DNA from 3 places in the Rhodovulum sulfidophilum DSM 1374 genome. Region 3 is predicted to be linked to each of the others. Evidence: riboswitches for the same ligand, from Rfam matches in the RefSeq annotation. Region 3 holds a riboswitch; each other region holds the start of a gene.
The links. Region 3 has a riboswitch for cobalamin ahead of A6W98_RS19565 (5-methyltetrahydropteroyltriglutamate--homocysteine S-methyltransferase). Riboswitches for the same ligand answer to the same signal wherever they lie in the genome.

Region 1 (5,327 bases), on a different replicon from region 3:
TCTCGACGATGGTCGACTCGAAGGCGACCTTGGCATCGGTCAGGTCATGCACGGCCAGATAGGGCCGGGCGAGATCGGCGAAGGCATCGAAATCGGGGGCGGCATCGGCAAGGCAGATGTAGACGAGGCCCTCCAGTTCACGACAGTGAACCGGTTTCAGCCCATGCGCCGAGGCGTCGAAATCGGGGCCCATGTCCCGCGCCCAGAGGAGCCGGCCGTCAAGCTCGTAGGTCCATTGGTGATAGGGGCAGACGAGCTTCGGCAGGTTGCCCTTCGCGCCCTTGCAGATGATCGAGCCGCGATGGCGGCAGGAATTGTGGAAGGCGCGGATCGTCCCGTCCTGACCGCGCACGAGGATCACGCGGTAGGCGCCAACCTTGTGCGTGACGAAAGATCCCGGCTTTTCAAGCTCGCAGGCCGGGATCGCGAAGAGCCAGTCGCGATACCAGATGGTCTCCAGATCCGCCTCGAAAATGGCGGGATCGGTGTAGAAGGGCCGCTCGAGCGCATAGCCCGGTTTGCGTTCGGCCAGAAGACGCGGAAGATCGTGTTTCATCTGCGGTGTTCCTGCCCGCGCCCCGCGGGTCGAATGCTGGGGCGGAGGACGGGCAGTGCCGGGAGGGATGGCGTCCGGCCACCCCCACACGGGCGTCTGCACCGCCACCCGCGGTTGACGTCTCATGCAAGGCTGGTTTCCGGACTTCGGGCATGGCCTTCTGGCCAGGCATGACGCCTTCCCGGAGCATGTCGCCCCAGTGGTTTTCGCCATGCCCTTCGCGCCGTTACCGTTGCGGGGGCAGTGCCGGAATTGCACCGGCTTCCCAATTCTCCGCTGTCACCAGCGGCACCTTGCCCTTTCTGTTTACCAAGCCGGCCTCCCGCAGCTTACACGAAAACGACTTCGTCGAGCTGGAAAGCGCCACGCCCAAGGGCGTTCTTTGGCGAAACCAATACCTATATATTGACACCAATCGTCGCAGCCCCTCAATATGCAGATGCTTTGGTGCCCGCGACTCGCGTCAAGGGCCAAGAGGGAAGCCGGTGCAAATCCGGCACTGCCCCCGCAACTGTAAGCGGCGAGCGACGCTGACACGCCACTGGGATGCGTCCCGGGAAGGCCGGCCGAGCAACGACCCGCAAGCCAGGAAACCTGCCAGAGCGCAAAAGATGACGACCGAAGGCGGAGGGCCTCGGGGCGCACATGCGAGATTGGCAGACGACACCATTCGTCACGCCAGGCTGTGTCCCTTGCCTGAAGAACAATGAAAGGGGACCAGCAATGTCCATCATCGTCTATTCCAAGCCGGCCTGCGTGCAATGTACGGCCACCACCCGCGCGCTCGAGGCCCGCGGCCTTCCCTACGAGCTGATCGACCTGACCGAGGACGACAAGGCTTTCGCCCATGTCTCGGAACTGGGCTACCGGCAGTTGCCGGTCGTGGTCGCGGGCAAGGATCACTGGGCGGGCTTCCGTCCCGACCTGATCGGCCGGCTGGCCTGAGCGCCATGGCGGGGCTCGTCTATTTTTCCTCACGCTCGGGCAACACGGCGCGCTTCGTCGAGCGGCTGGGCCTGCCTGCGGTGCGGATCCCGATCTCGGGCGACGATCTGCCCCGCCCCGATACGCCCTTCGCGCTGATCTGCCCGACCTATGCCGATGGCGAAGGGCGCGGCGCGGTGCCGAAACAGGTAATCCGCTTTCTCAACGACCCCGCACGGCGCGCGCTCCTGCGGGGCGTGATCGCCAGCGGCAACCGCAATTTCGGCACCACCTATGCGCTGTCCGGCGAGGTCATCTCGCGCAAGTGCAGGGTGCCGGTGCTCTACCGTTTCGAGCTTGCCGGCACCGATACCGATATCGCCCGCGTTCGCGATGGGTTGGACAAATTCTGGGAGATGGAATGCTTGACCGTGTAACCGACGCAAAACCGGCAAAGCCCGACAGCACGCTCGACTACCACGCGCTGAACGCGATGTTGAACCTCTATGACGAGGACGGGACCATCCGTTTCGAGGCCGACCGCATGGCCGCGCGGCAGTATTTCCTGCAGCACGTCAACCGGAACACGGTCTTCTTCCACTCGCTCGACGAGAAGCTCGGCTATCTCGTGGACGAGGGGTATTACGAGGCCGACGTGCTTGACCAGTATCCGCGCGCCTTCCTGCATCGGATCTGGGACGCGGCCTATGCCAGGAAGTTCCGCTTTCCGACCTTCCTCGGGGCCTTCAAATACTACACCAGCTACACGCTGAAGACCCGCGACGGGCAGCGCTACCTCGAGCGCTACGAGGACCGCGTGGTCATGGTCGCGCTCGCGCTCGCCCGCGGCGACGAGGCGCTGGCCATGTCCTTCATGGACGAGATCATCTCGGGACGGTTCCAGCCCGCCACGCCCACCTTCCTGAATGCCGGGAAAAAGTCGCGGGGCGAGCTGATCTCGTGCTTCCTTCTCAGGGTCGAGGACAACATGGAGTCCATCGGCCGCGCCATCAATTCCGCGCTGCAACTCAGCAAGCGCGGCGGGGGCGTGGCCCTGATGCTGACCAATATCCGCGAGCATGGCGCCCCCATCAAGGGCATCGAGAACCAGTCCTCGGGCGTGATCCCCGTGATGAAGCTTCTCGAGGATTCCTTCTCCTATGCCAACCAGCTGGGCGCGCGGCAGGGGGCGGGAGCGGTCTACCTGAATGCCCATCACCCCGACATCCTGCGCTTTCTCGACACCAAGCGCGAGAACGCGGACGAGAAGATCCGCATCAAGACGCTGAGCCTCGGCGTGGTGATCCCCGACGTGACCTTCGAACTCGCCAAGCAGAACGAGGAAATGTATCTGTTCTCGCCGCATGACGTCGAGAAGGTCTACGGCATGCCCTTCTCGGACATCTCGGTGACCGAGAAATACGACGAGATGGTCGGCGACAAGCGCATCCGCAAGCAGAAGATCAACGCGCGCGAATTCTTCCAGACGCTGGCCGAGATCCAGTTCGAAAGCGGCTACCCCTACATCATGTTCGAGGACACGGTGAACCGCGCGAACCCTGTCGCGGGGCGGATCGCCATGTCGAACCTGTGCTCCGAGATCCTGCAGGTGAACGAGGCCAGCGCGTTCAACGACGACCTCAGCTATCGCCATCTCGGCACCGACATTTCCTGCAATCTCGGATCGCTGAACATCGCGGCCACGATGGACGGGCCGGATTTCGGCGGCACTGTCGAGGCCGCCATCCGTGCGCTGACTGCGGTGTCCGAGATGTCGGCCATCGACTCGGTCCCGTCGATCCGGCGCGGCAATGACGAGGCCCATGCGGTGGGCCTTGGCCAGATGAACCTGCACGGCTTCCTTGCGCGCGAGCGTATTCATTACGGCAGCCCGGAAGGCATCGACTTCACCCGCGCCTATTTCGCCGCCGTGGCCTATCACGCGATCCGCGCCTCGAATGCGCTGGCGCGGGAAAAAGGGCAAAGCTTCAAGGGCTTCGAAGCATCGAAATACGCCGATGGCACGTTCTTCGAGAAATATGTCACCCGGGACTGGCGCCCCGAAACCGACACCGTGCGCGACCTCTTCGCGCGTTTCGGCGTCGATCTGCCCAGCCGAGAGGACTGGGCCCAGCTGAAACAGGCGGTGAGCAAGGACGGGCTCTACAATCGCAACCTTCAGGCGGTGCCGCCGACCGGCTCGATCAGCTACATCAACAACTCCACCTCCTCGATCCACCCGATCGTCTCGAAGATCGAGATCCGCAAAGAGGGCAAGATCGGCCGCGTCTACTACCCGGCGCCCTTCATGACGAACGAGACGCTCGAATTCTACCGCGATGCCTACGAAATCGGCCCCGAGGCGCTGATCGAGACCTATGCAGCCGCGACCGAGCATGTCGATCAGGGCCTGTCCCTGACCCTGTTCTTCCCGGCCGAGGCCACGACGCGGGACATCAACCGCGCCCAGATCCTCGCCTGGAAGAAAGGCATCAAGACCATCTACTATGTCCGCCTGCGCCAGACCGCCCTCGAAGGGACCGAAGTGCAGGGCTGCGTGTCCTGCACGCTTTGAGGGAGGAACCCATGAAAGACATGATCGACCAGACCCGCGCCGTTCCCCGCGCGATCAACTGGAACCGGCTGCAGGACGAAAAGGACCTGGAGGTCTGGAACCGCCTCACGGTCAATTTCTGGCTGCCGGAAAAGGTGCCGCTGTCGAATGACGTGCAGAGCTGGTCCACGCTCCGGCCCGAAGAAAGGCAGCTGACCATCCGGGTCTTCACCGGCCTCACGCTTCTCGACACGATCCAGGGCGCGGTGGGCGCGCCCGCGATGATGCGCGATGCGCTGACCCCCCATGAGGAAGCGGTGCTGACCAACATCGCCTTCATGGAGTCCGTGCACGCGCGCAGCTATTCCTCGGTCTTCTCGACGCTTTGCCAGACGCGCGAGGTGGACGAAGCTTTCCGCTGGTCGGAGGAAAACCCGCACCTTCAGGACAAGGCCCGCCTGATCCTCGGGAAATACGATGCCGCGGGCGACCCGCTGAAGCGAAAGATCGCCAGCGTGTTCCTCGAGTCCTTTCTGTTCTATTCGGGCTTCTACCTGCCGATGTACTGGTCGAGCCGCGGCAAGCTGACCAATACCGCCGACCTCATCCGCCTCATCATCCGCGACGAGGCGATTCATGGCTATTATATCGGCTACAAGTTCCAGCGCGCCGCGGAACATCTGCCCGAGGCCGAACGCGCTGCGCTGAAGGATTTCGCCTTCGCGCTTATGTTCGATCTTTACGAGATCGAGGCAAAATACACCGAGGAGCTTTACGACGGCATCGGCCTGACCGAGGACGTGAAGGCGTTCCTGCACTACAATGCGAACAAGGCCCTACAGAATCTCGGCTTTGAGGCGTTGTTCCCGCCCGCGGCCTGCGAGGTGAACGCGGCGATCTTGGCTGCGCTGTCACCTGACAGCGAGAACCACGACTTCTTCTCCGGATCCGGTTCGTCCTATGTCATCGGCAAGGCGGTCGCCACCGAAGACGAGGATTGGGATTTCTGATGTTTCAGACCCCTGTCAGGTCAGCCCCGGACGCGCCGCGCCAGATGGATGAAGCCTGAGAAATATTCCGGTCGCTCCCCCGTACGGAGGCCCGGATGGATGCTCTTGGTCGGGCCGGGTCCGAGCGCTATCGCACCGTCGCTGTAGACCGGCTCGCCGCGGCGTGATGACCCGTGCTTCCGGGGGCGTCCCGGAAAGGACCCGGGGATCATTTCAGCGCCGAACGGTCGGAGCCCCCAAGCGCCGTCACCGCGGTGCTGTCGACAAGCAGGTTCAAGGGCTT
Region 2 (5,327 bases), on a different replicon from region 3:
AATGTGAACGAGACCTGCGGCAGATACCCGAAGACGGCGTTCATGTGCTGCGCGTCGGCCAGGCTGATCTCCTGCGCGGCGCGGCCGATTTTCGAGTTCCGGTCCAGCGCGGTCTTCAGCAGGTCCGGCAGCGCCGCCCCGCCCGCGGGCGCCTCGGAGGGATCGCCGTAAAGCGCGACCAGCTCGGCCAGCCCGGGTTCCTTGGCGATGGTCTTCGCCAGACCGGCCTCGGCGGCATTCCGCTGATCCTCGGACGGACCGTCCTCGCGCAGGGCGTCGAGACGCTGATCCGCCGGGGTTTCGGGGCCGCCGCATCCCGCCACCCAAAGCAGACTGCAGCCGATCACCGCGGCGAAACTGGTTCTGATCGTCATCCTGTGGCCCCGTTCTGCCCCACTGTCCTAGCCGCGAGGCGGGCCGCTTCCGACGATCCCGTTTTCTGGAATTATACTTGTATCCTCGCGAGTTCGTCTTAGGTCTCCAACCTTTTTCCTTCTACCCTCGCCCCCCCCTTTACCCCACAAACTACCCATTTGCGCCAAAATCGATCTTTCGAAAGAAAAATCCACGCGTAAGGGGCGAACGCGTCTGCCCGGAGAAAACGAGGGGGCCGCCCGATGCGCGGGATCTTGCTGAGGCCTAAGGGACCTCTCCGGCCCAAGGGTCAAGCTCCGCCCAGAAAGCCCCCTAACAGGCTGGTGAAATAGTCGGCCTCGACCTCGGATGCAGAACATGATTCGCACTTTCCCACTGCGAGAGCGGGATCACGATGCGGTCCGGCGCAATTGATCCTCGGATCGGCGCGGGGCGCGCGCCGACTGTCTCAGAGGCGGGAACGTCGTACAGCTGCGCCTCCGCGCCGTCGCGGTCGGGGCAGGGCAAGATCAAGGCGGCGGAGCGGCTTACGCAGGGAGGCCCGGATCAGTTCGCAGAACACCGCGACGGCCGGTTTCGATCGCTCCAGATCCATGGCCGCGATACAGGCGTAGATCGCCTCGTCCTTGTAGGGCGCGTTGCCGGGCATCGAACCGAGCCATTGCATGTAGCCCAACTGTCCCTGTTCCCGGGCCCGTTCAGGACTTTCGGGCGCCATGATGGGTCCGTTGATCGTGGTGTGAAGATGCATTGCGCCCTCCGCGCGAATGGGGCGGAGTCAACCGGCGGCAGCAATAGTCTCAGGACGGCATGGTCCATCTTATCTGCTCCTCGTCCGGGGCACCCCGCCCGGGTTGGTATCGAACAGATGGCAGGTCTCCTGACTCGCGGGTCGCCGCTCCCCCGATCCTTCCCGGGCCTTGCTGCCCAGTGGTCGCTTCGGGGTCGCTCGCCGCCTACAGTTGCGGGGGCAGTCACGGCGTCCAGAGATCGGCACGCTCGGGATGCTTCCTGGCCATCAAGGCGCGCGACGTCATGCCGACGATCAGCAGCTTCCTGATGTAGCGGTCGCCCTTCTTGGTGATCTTCCCGAGCCGCTCCTTGCCGCCGCTGGATTTGTTCAGGGGGGGGCAGACCCAGCCAGGCCGCCAGATCGCGCCCGGTCCGGAATTGTTTCGCATCGCCGATCGTGGCGATGATGGCCGAGGCGGTAATCGGACCGATCCCGGGTATGCGCATCAGCCGCCGGGCATCTGCCGTCATCATGGCGTGCTGTTCGATCATCCTGGTGTAGCCGACGACCCGGGTGTTGAGGCCCACCAGCTGATGGCACAGCGTCCCGAGAATACCGTTGGCCAGTTCCGGCATGTCGGGATGGTCCCCGCCGAGGTGGCGTTTGGCAAAGGTGAGGATGGCGCCCACTCCGGTCGGCAGGATGTGGCCGAATTCGCGCAAGATGCTGCGGATCATGTTCACGATCTGGGTTTGCTGCCGGACCACAAGATCGCGGGTGCGGTGGATCGCCAGGATCGCCTGCTGATCTTCCGTCTTCAGTTCGACGAAGCGCATCGTGGGTCGGCGCACCGCCTCGCAAATCGCCTCGGCATCGACCGCGTCGGTCTTGCCCCGCTTCACATAGGGTTTCACATAGCCCGCAGGCATCAGCCGGACGTCGTGACCGAGCTTGCCCAATTCGCGGCCCCAGTGATGGGCGGACCCACACGCCTCCATCCCGACGACGCAGGGCGGCAGGGCCTCGAAGAATTGCAGAAGCTTGGCGCGCTTCACCGTCTTGTTGAAAATGACGCGCCCATTCGCGGAAATCCCGTGAACCTGAAAGACATCCTTGGCCAAATCCAGGCCGACCGTATTGACTGTCATTGGGTGGCTCCTCTCTCAGCAGTCGATGACAACTGCACTATGGCACATCGCGACGCCGGGGGAGCAGGGGCCATCCACATCATCCGCTTCCGTGATCCACGGGCGGCTCGGACTTGAGGCGCCGAATGACCTGTGTGGATGGCTCCCGCATAGCAAGTCGTAAATGATCTCGCGCACCTTTTCAGAAGCAGTCTTGTGTCCGGCCTGTTTGCGCGGTTCACACCGCTGGCCCTGATGGGATCCGCAGATCAGGTTCCTATCTGCTTTGCGGGCAATTTCGCCCGGGACATTCGGCGGAGCTTCCTGATCGTTGCGGCTGAAGGGTACACCATCACATCGTCGGTCTTGCTATCTCGCTGTTTCGGTATGTCTCAGGCTGTGTGAGGTCGGTAGGATTCGTTCCTGGTCAGCACCGCCCACATGATCCGCGCCGTCTTGTTCGCCATGGCGACGGTCGCGAGCCGGGCAGGCTTCCTCTGCAGCAGCTTCGTCAGCCAGGGATCGGCACGCTCCGGATGGTTGGAGACCTGCCGCACACGCGATGTCATGCCGACGACGATAAGCTGACGCAGATACCGATCGCCCATCTTGGTGATCTTCCCTAAGCGCTCCTTGCCACCGCTGGAGTGGTTGCGCGGTGTCAGACCAAGCCACGCCGCAAATTCCCGCCCACTCTTGAACTGGTGACCCGATCCGATCGTGGCGGCCACGGCCGAGGCGGTGACCGGCCCAACTCCGGGAATGCTCTGCAGGAGTTGCGCCTGGCGGCTGAGACGAGCCTGGATACGCATCGTGATCTCGTACCAGCGAAAGCGGTTGTGGAGCTCGACCAGCTGACGGCTGAGGACCCGCAGAACGTCCTGGGCGAGCTCGGGGAACCCGGACTGCTTGCCCTCGATGATCCCTTTCGCAAAATCGATGGCCCGCGCGACGCCCCGAGCGATGGCGATCCCGAACTCCGCGGCCAGGCTTCGGAGCATGTTGATCAACTGAGTGCGCTGTCGAACCACGAAGTCCCGTGCGCGATGCAAGGAGAGAAGCGCCTGCTGGTCCTCGGACTTGATCTCGACAAACCGCATCGTCGGCCGCGTCACGGCCTCGCAAATGGCTTCTGCATCGACCGCATCGGACTTGCCCCGTTTCACGTAGGGTTTGACGTACATCGGCGGCATCAGCCGGACAGTATGACCGAGCTTCGTAAGCTCACGGCCCCAGTGGTGGCTCGATGCGCAGGCTTCGATGCCGATGAGGCAGGGCGGCAGTCGCTCGAAGAACGCCAGCACCTGCGCCCGGCGTAAAGGCCGATTGAAGGCGACCTCTCCGGTCTCGGTAACTCCGTGGACATGAAAGATGTTCTTGGCCAGGTCGAGGCCGACAGTGGTAACTTGCATGGGGTGGCTCCTCTCAATTGCAGATTCTGACACCTGCAGTATGGCGCATCGCGACGCCGGGAGCGGGAGCCATCCACCCCATCTGCTATCGGCAGAGAGCGGCCCTGGTCGCTTGGGGCGGATTGTGTTGAAAAACTCCGGCCGCGGTTGAGAGGTCGTCTGAGTTTGGAACGCCGTTCTTCACAGGGGCAGCAAAGGTCCATTTACGAGGCTGGATCGCAGAAAAGCGGAACCATGTCCCGTGAGCTTGTGCTCTGCGGCCCCGCAAGCGAGTTTTTCAACACAATCGGCGGAGACCGGACGTTCGCGGTTGTCTCCGGGAATCGCCCCGGGATCGCCGAAGCGGATGATGTGGATGGCCCCTGCTCCCCCGGCGTCGCGATGCGCCATAGTGCAGTTGTCATCGACTGCTGAGAGAGGAGCCACCCAATGACAGTCAATACGGTCGGCCTGGATTTGGCCAAGGATGTCTTTCAGGTTCACGGGATTTCCGCGAATGGGCGCGTCATTTTCAACAAGACGGTGAAGCGCGCCAAGCTTCTGCAATTCTTCGAGGCCCTGCCGCCCTGCGTCGTCGGGATGGAGGCGTGTGGGTCCGCCCATCACTGGGGCCGCGAATTGGGCAAGCTCGGTCACGACGTCCGGCTGATGCCTGCGGGCTATGTGAAACCCTATGTGAAGCGGGGCAAGACCGACGCGGTCGATGCCGAGGCGATTTGCGAGGCGGTGCGCCGACCCACGATGCGCTTCGTCGAACTGAAGACGGAAGATCAGCAGGCGATCCTGGCGATCCACCGCACCCGCGATCTTGTGGTCCGGCAGCAAACCCAGATCGTGAACATGATCCGCAGCATCTTGCGCGAATTCGGCCACATCCTGCCGACCGGAGTGGGCGCCATCCTCACCTTTGCCAAACGCCACCTCGGCGGGGACCATCCCGACATGCCGGAACTGGCCAACGGTATTCTCGGGACGCTGTGCCATCAGCTGGTGGGCCTCAACACCCGGGTCGTCGGCTACACCAGGATGATCGAACAGCACGCCATGATGACGGCAGATGCCCGGCGGCTGATGCGCATACCCGGGATCGGTCCGATTACCGCCTCGGCCATCATCGCCACGATCGGCGATGCGAAACAATTCCGGACCGGGCGCGATCTGGCGGCCTGGCTGGGTCTGTTCCACAACAGGCCCGCACAATAGAAATTTGACGTTTCCAGCTCAAACCGGAAGTTGAATGATTCATGACATACGACAGCTCAGAGGCTCATTAAATACCCGCTTCCTCTCCGCTATTGACTGCCTCGCCATTTGCAATGAACATCACAATATAACCAACGGAGAATTTAGCCATGTGATGCTGTCGCATGCTGGAGGCTTATGTCGCGACATTTGGCAGTTTACAATTTTGGCCGCAACGAGAACGGAGTCGTCGGGATGGTTTTTCAGTTCATCGTCATCGGCGCAGCGATTGCGACCATTTGGGCGAAGAATGCATACGCAACTGACAACCTCGTTTACAGCGATGAGAGTTTCCTGCTTGAACTGGGCTATAATCCTGGAGCTGTAGACGGATTTGCGGATCAAAACACACATAGCGCGATTTCTAGCTCTCAGATAGGGCGTGGATCGCTTGTAACCGGTGGCATGGATACGCAGGGGCGCCGGGCACTTGGCCAG
Region 3 (5,327 bases):
GTCATCTTCAAGCTCATGGACCATCCTTTCCCTGTTCGAGCGATCGTCATGCATGGCCCCAGTTGCAAGCCAGTCGCAGATACAGATAGCAGATCCACCCCTTATTGCAACTCATTTGCAGATAGAGACCTCGCGAGAGGGCTGAACCCCGCGGCGCGCCTCTCGGGCCGTCGGACAAGACAGGGCAGGCTGTCGTCAAGACGGATGACCTTGACAGGCGTTCGTGCTATGGGATCGCTTCAGCCCGACCGGCCCGCTCCGATGTCGGGCACGCGACATCACGGACGGAGCGGACGCCCCATGACCAAAGCCAATCACGAGTCCCTGCTCGACATCTGTCGGCGGCACGGTCTGCGCATCACCGGGCAACGCCGGGTCATCCTCGAGGTGCTGGACGCGTCCGGGGATCATCCCGATGTCGAGGAACTGCACCGCCGGGTTGCCGCCATCGAGCCGGGGATCAACATCGCCACCGTCTACCGGACGATGAACAAGCTTGCCGAGAAGGGGCTGATCGAACGCCACATGTTCGAGGACGGACGCCTGCGCTACGAACCCGCGCCCGAACAGCATCACGACCATTTCATCAATCTCGAGACCGGCGAGGTGGTCGAATTCAGGTCCGACGAGATCGAGCGGCTTCAGGAAGAGATCGCCCGCAAGCACGGCTTCGAGATCGTCAGCCACAAGCTGGAACTCTATGTCAGGGCGCGCAAACCCCGCTGACCGGGCGGTCGCAGGGGCCGACCCTGCAGCTACCTCATTATTATCATGAAAACTTCTGACAGCGGGACGCATTGACAGTCGCGCGCCGCTCTCGCATCTCTGGCGCCGTTCAGGTGCCGGATCGATGTCCGGTTAAAAGGGAATCCGGGAAGGCCCGTCGGCCGGATCCGGAACTGCCCCCGCAACTGTAGGCGGACAGCCTGCCCGACATGCCACTGGCCGATCGCGCCGGGAAGGCCGGGCAAGGCGCTCATCCGCGAGTCAGGAAACCTGCCTGAACCGATCACCTGTTCCGGCCGCGTGGGGCGTGTCGGGAGCGGCTTTCCGCAAGGGTGGCACCGCCGCTCCGCGACGCGCGTCGTGGGGTTTCGTTTCCAGTTCCGGCGCGCGCCGAGCGCGGGCCGTTCGAAAGGCATGTCACGATGACGACCGAAGATACCTCCTCCTCCCTCCGCCCTGCGCTTCCCCGGGCAGATCATGTCGGCTCGCTGTTGCGTCCGCAGGCGATTGCCGGGGCCAGGATGCAGGGCCTGAAAGGCGCCGAGCTCCGCGCCGTCGAGGACCGCGAAATCGCCGCCCTGGTCGCGATGCAGAAGGAGGCCGGGCTCCGGGTCTTCACCGATGGCGAGGCTCGCCGCCAGTTCTGGCATTACGATTTCATGGGGATGCTGACCGGGCTGGACATGAAGCCCTCGACCCGCAGCCTGCCGTTCCAGACAAAGCACAAGACCCCGCCCATCGAGGCGCATCTGACCGGGCCGCTGAATTTCCCCGCCGATCACCCGATGCTGCGGCATTTCACCTATGTCAGGGATCTGGTGGCGCCGGGCGAGGGCATCGCCAAGATCTCGATCCCCGGCCCGTCGGCCTGCCATTACCGGATGGTTCCCGAGAATATCGAGCACAAGCCCTATCTGGATCAGGAGCTGATGTTCCATGACATCGCCGCGACCTACCGCAAGGCGGTGCACGCCTTCTACAAGGCCGGTTGCCGCTATCTGCAGCTGGACGACATCTTCTTCGCCTATCTCGGCGACGAGAAACAGCGCGAGGAGCGCCGCGCCATGGGCCAGGATCCCGACGAGCTGGTACGCAAATATGCCTGGATGCTGGAAGAGGCGATCAAGGATCGCCCGGCCGACATGGTGATCGGGATGCATATGTGCCGCGGCAATTTCCGGTCGTCGCATGTGGCCGAAGGCGGCTATCACGGCGCGGCCGATGCGATCTTCAACACCACCTCGGTCGACATCTACCTGATGGAATACGACACCGAGCGCGCCGGGGGGCTGGAACCTCTGGCCAGTCTGCCGAAGGGCCGCAAGCGGGTCATGCCCGGCTTCATCACCACCAAGACCGGCAAGCTGGAATCGCTGGACTGGATCAGGGCGAAATATGACGAGGCATCGAAATATGTCGATATCGACCAGCTCGGGGTCGCGCCCCAATGCGGGTTCGCCTCGACCGAGCACGGCAACGAGATCACCGAGGACGACCAGAAGCGCAAGCTGGAACTGGTGGTGAAGACCGCAGAGGCGATCTGGGGCGAAAGCTGAGGCAAGAGGCTGGCGGGGCGGCGCGTGAAGGCCCGTCCCGCCGCTCCCGGACCGGAGACAGGCCCCGTCTTGTCTCCTGCGGGCGCCCTTGCGCCGGGATCTTCCGGCAGGGTCCCGACCGGCCGGGGTGCGCCGCTCTCCGGCCGGGGCACCCACCCCCAAGGAAGACGCCGACAAGGCCTGGATCCGGAAAGCCGTCGCTCCGCCCGGCGCCTGGATCGCGAACAGGCCCGTCGCGACGAGAACATGCGCCGACGCCACCTTTCGCGACAGGTATCCGACCTCTTTCCCGGCCGGTTTCGTTCGGCGGCCGGGTCCGGGGCGCGGGGCCTGAGCCCATTCGCCCGGCGGTACGGCGTTACCGTCCCTCGCCGATCAGTTCCAGACGCCGCGGGTCGGTCACGGTGACATGGCGGCGGCGGCTGGCCACGATGCCCGCCTTTTCCCAGGCGCTCAGCAGGCGGCTGACGCTATGCAGCGTCGTGCCGGTCATCTCCGAAATGTCCTGCCGCGTCACCGGAAAGGCGATCTCGATCCCCTCCTGCCCCTTGCGGCCGGACTGGTCGATCAGCCGCAACAGGGCACCGGCCACGCGCTGCTCCACCTGTTGCGTGGCCATCTCGATGAGGCGCGCGTTCATCTCGCCGACACGGGTGCCGACGGTCCTGTAGCCCTCTTCGGCAAATCCGTCATAGCGGTCCACGAAGCCGTCCCAGAGGCTCATCGGCCAGGACAGGGTCAGACATTCCCGCGCGCAGACCGCCGTGGCGGGATAGGTCTCGCGCCGCAGCGCCCGGGCAATCCCGAAAAGCTGCCCCGACGGGATATGGAGCGCGGTCACCGCGTCGCCTTCGGCAGTGATGCGCATGACCCGGATCACGCCGTCCATCAGCAGGTGGAAGCGCTCCGCCGGATGCCCCTCGCGGAACACGGCCGCGCCCTCGTCAAAGCGCCGCGCGGTGGCCAGATCGAGGATCTCGCGGATCTGCCCCCGGTCGAGCCGCCGGAACGGGCCGACATGCTGCAACAGGCTTTCATCCAGTTTTCCGATCATGAACCGGCCCCGAGTTTGTCGAAACGCAACGAGGTCTGGCCCGCGATACCGCAAAAGGGAAGCCATGAAACGCATGTGACGGTGAAAGGAGGCATGCGATGCGACATCCGGTTGCCCTCCCCCTTGCCGCAGCCCCCACCGCCCGTGCCGCATCGGCGACCCCTCTTGATGTGAAGATGCCGGATCGCGGCAATGCCGGGGGGATGGTGTCGAAGCCCGCTTTCGGCGAGGCCCGGCAGGACGACACCATCCGCGTCGCCCCGACCGGGACGGCGCCGGATGCCCCCGGCATCGACGGCATGCTGCCCGCTGGCAGGGCGACCGTCGTCGGCGCCCCGGGCCGGAAGGTCGAGCCGGGCGTGACTGGCCCGGGCGTCTCTGGTGCCAAGGGCCCGACGCCCGCCGCGAGGGGCATGGCGCCACCCCGGATCGGCGGGCCCGCCCTGCCCCATCGCGGCAGGACGGCTGGCCCCTTCGGGGATCTCATGGCGCAGGTCGTGCAATAGCGGCGAAGGGGCCCCTGCACGGCCGCAAACCCGGGCGCAAACACCGGCGGCGGCCCTCCCATTCCGGAAAGGAAAGATCATGTCCACCATCCCGCGGCCTGCCCTCTTTTCCTACGGCTTCCGGCCGTTCTTCCTGCTGGCCGCGCTGTTCGCGGCGGCGGTGATCCCGCTCTGGCTGGCGGTCTGGGCGGGCCATGCCGCGCTGGCCGGCCCCTTCGGCCCGCGCGACTGGCATATTCACGAGATGCTGTTCGGCTATGTGCCCGCGGTTCTGGCGGGCTTTCTCTTTACCGCGATCCCGAACTGGACCGGGCGAATGCCCAGACGGGGCCTTCCGCTGGTGGCGCTGAGCGGGCTGTGGCTGCTGGCGCGGCTGGCCGTCGCGGGAGCGCTCGCCCTGCCCGCCTGGGCGGTGATGGCGCTCGACCTGTCCTTCCTGCTGTCGGTGGCGGCGATCAGCGTGGTCGAGATCGTGGCGGGACGTAACTGGCGCAACCTTGCGGTGATCGTGCCGGTGGGACTGTTGGCCGCCGCAAACGCGACCTTCCACCTCGAGGCGATGACGCGGGGCGCGGCCGATATCGGCATGCGCGCGGGCTTTGCCTGCATCCTCTTCCTGATCCTGCTGATCGGCGGGCGGATCGTGCCCAGCTTCACCCGGAACTGGCTGAGCCGTCAGGGGCCCGGCCCCCTGCCCGCGCCGTTCGGCCGGTTCGACCGGCTGGCGCTGATGGCAAGTGCCGCGGTCCTGGTCCTCTGGTCCCTCGCACCCGGCCTTCCCGGTCTGTCTGCCGCCCTTGCCGGACTGGCGGGGCTGCATCTGGCGCGGCTGGCGCGCTGGAGGGGCTGGCGCTGCGGGCGGGCGCCGATCCTCTGGATCCTGCACATCGCCTATCTGTTCCTGCCGCTGGGATTTGGCGCGCTGGCACTGGACGCGCCGGTGGCCGGGCTGCACCTGCTGGGCATCGGCGCGATCGGAGGGATGACGCTGGCCGTGATGATGCGCGCCTCGATGGGCCATACCGGCCGCCCGCTCGAGGCCGGGCGGGTGCTGACCGCCTCGTTCCTGCTGCTTTGCGCGGCCGCCCTGACCCGTGCGCTCCTGCCCGATCAGGGCCTTGGCGGGATCGGCGGGCCGGGGCTGAGCGGCGCGCTCTGGACCGCGGCCTTCGCGGGCTTCGTGCTGAAGGTCGGGCCGTGGCTGACCCTGCCATCCGTGGCCCGGCGCCAGCCGAACCCGGCTGCGCGCCCCCGCGCCTGAGCACATCTGCCCCCCTGCGGGGCAGCGATGATACACGGGGGGTCGGATCTTTCCGAGCGGAAAGCCCCATGCCTCTGCCACAGCCGATGGCAGAGGCGCCGCCCGGCGCGCAACGATGGGGGCCGCGTCTCCCTGGGACGCTGCATCACCTGTTCGCCCGGGCTCGCATGGCCGTATGGGCACCTGCGGCGCAACCATCCCGCCCGTCATACAGCCGCGCGTCT

Region 1: linked by a shared signal. The riboswitch ahead of nrdH (glutaredoxin-like protein NrdH) and the one ahead of A6W98_RS19565 (5-methyltetrahydropteroyltriglutamate--homocysteine S-methyltransferase) in region 3 are both predicted to bind cobalamin.
Region 2: linked by a shared signal. The riboswitch ahead of A6W98_RS18250 (hypothetical protein) and the one ahead of A6W98_RS19565 (5-methyltetrahydropteroyltriglutamate--homocysteine S-methyltransferase) in region 3 are both predicted to bind cobalamin.

Annotation. Positions count from the first base shown of each region.
Region 1 covers NZ_CP015418.1:64,989-70,315, reverse strand. The annotation lists gene A6W98_RS00290 (aromatic ring-hydroxylating oxygenase subunit alpha) at 1-556, opposite strand, end outside; cobalamin riboswitch at 670-867, opposite strand; cobalamin riboswitch at 985-1,172, shown strand; gene nrdH (glutaredoxin-like protein NrdH) at 1,280-1,501, shown strand; gene nrdI (class Ib ribonucleoside-diphosphate reductase assembly flavoprotein NrdI) at 1,507-1,917, shown strand; gene nrdE (class 1b ribonucleoside-diphosphate reductase subunit alpha) at 1,902-4,055, shown strand; gene nrdF (class 1b ribonucleoside-diphosphate reductase subunit beta) at 4,067-5,044, shown strand; partial or broken gene A6W98_RS20720 (transposase) at 5,256-5,327, opposite strand, start outside.
Region 2 covers NZ_CP015418.1:3,933,835-3,939,161, forward strand. The annotation lists gene A6W98_RS18245 (TolC family protein) at 1-374, opposite strand, end outside; gene A6W98_RS18250 (hypothetical protein) at 824-1,126, opposite strand; cobalamin riboswitch at 1,229-1,410, opposite strand; partial or broken gene A6W98_RS22425 (transposase) at 1,425-1,556, opposite strand; partial or broken gene A6W98_RS22430 (IS110 family RNA-guided transposase) at 1,555-2,256, opposite strand; gene A6W98_RS18260 (IS110 family RNA-guided transposase) at 2,628-3,647, opposite strand; gene A6W98_RS18265 (IS110 family RNA-guided transposase) at 4,077-4,850, shown strand; gene A6W98_RS21300 (hypothetical protein) at 5,085-5,327, shown strand, end outside.
Region 3 covers NZ_CP015419.1:98,367-103,693, forward strand. The annotation lists gene A6W98_RS19555 (metal ABC transporter substrate-binding protein) at 1-17, opposite strand, end outside; gene A6W98_RS19560 (Fur family transcriptional regulator) at 301-726, shown strand; cobalamin riboswitch at 821-1,018, shown strand; gene A6W98_RS19565 (5-methyltetrahydropteroyltriglutamate--homocysteine S-methyltransferase) at 1,149-2,282, shown strand; gene A6W98_RS19570 (Crp/Fnr family transcriptional regulator) at 2,641-3,333, opposite strand; gene A6W98_RS19575 (cupredoxin domain-containing protein) at 3,435-3,842, shown strand; gene A6W98_RS19580 (NnrS family protein) at 3,922-5,103, shown strand.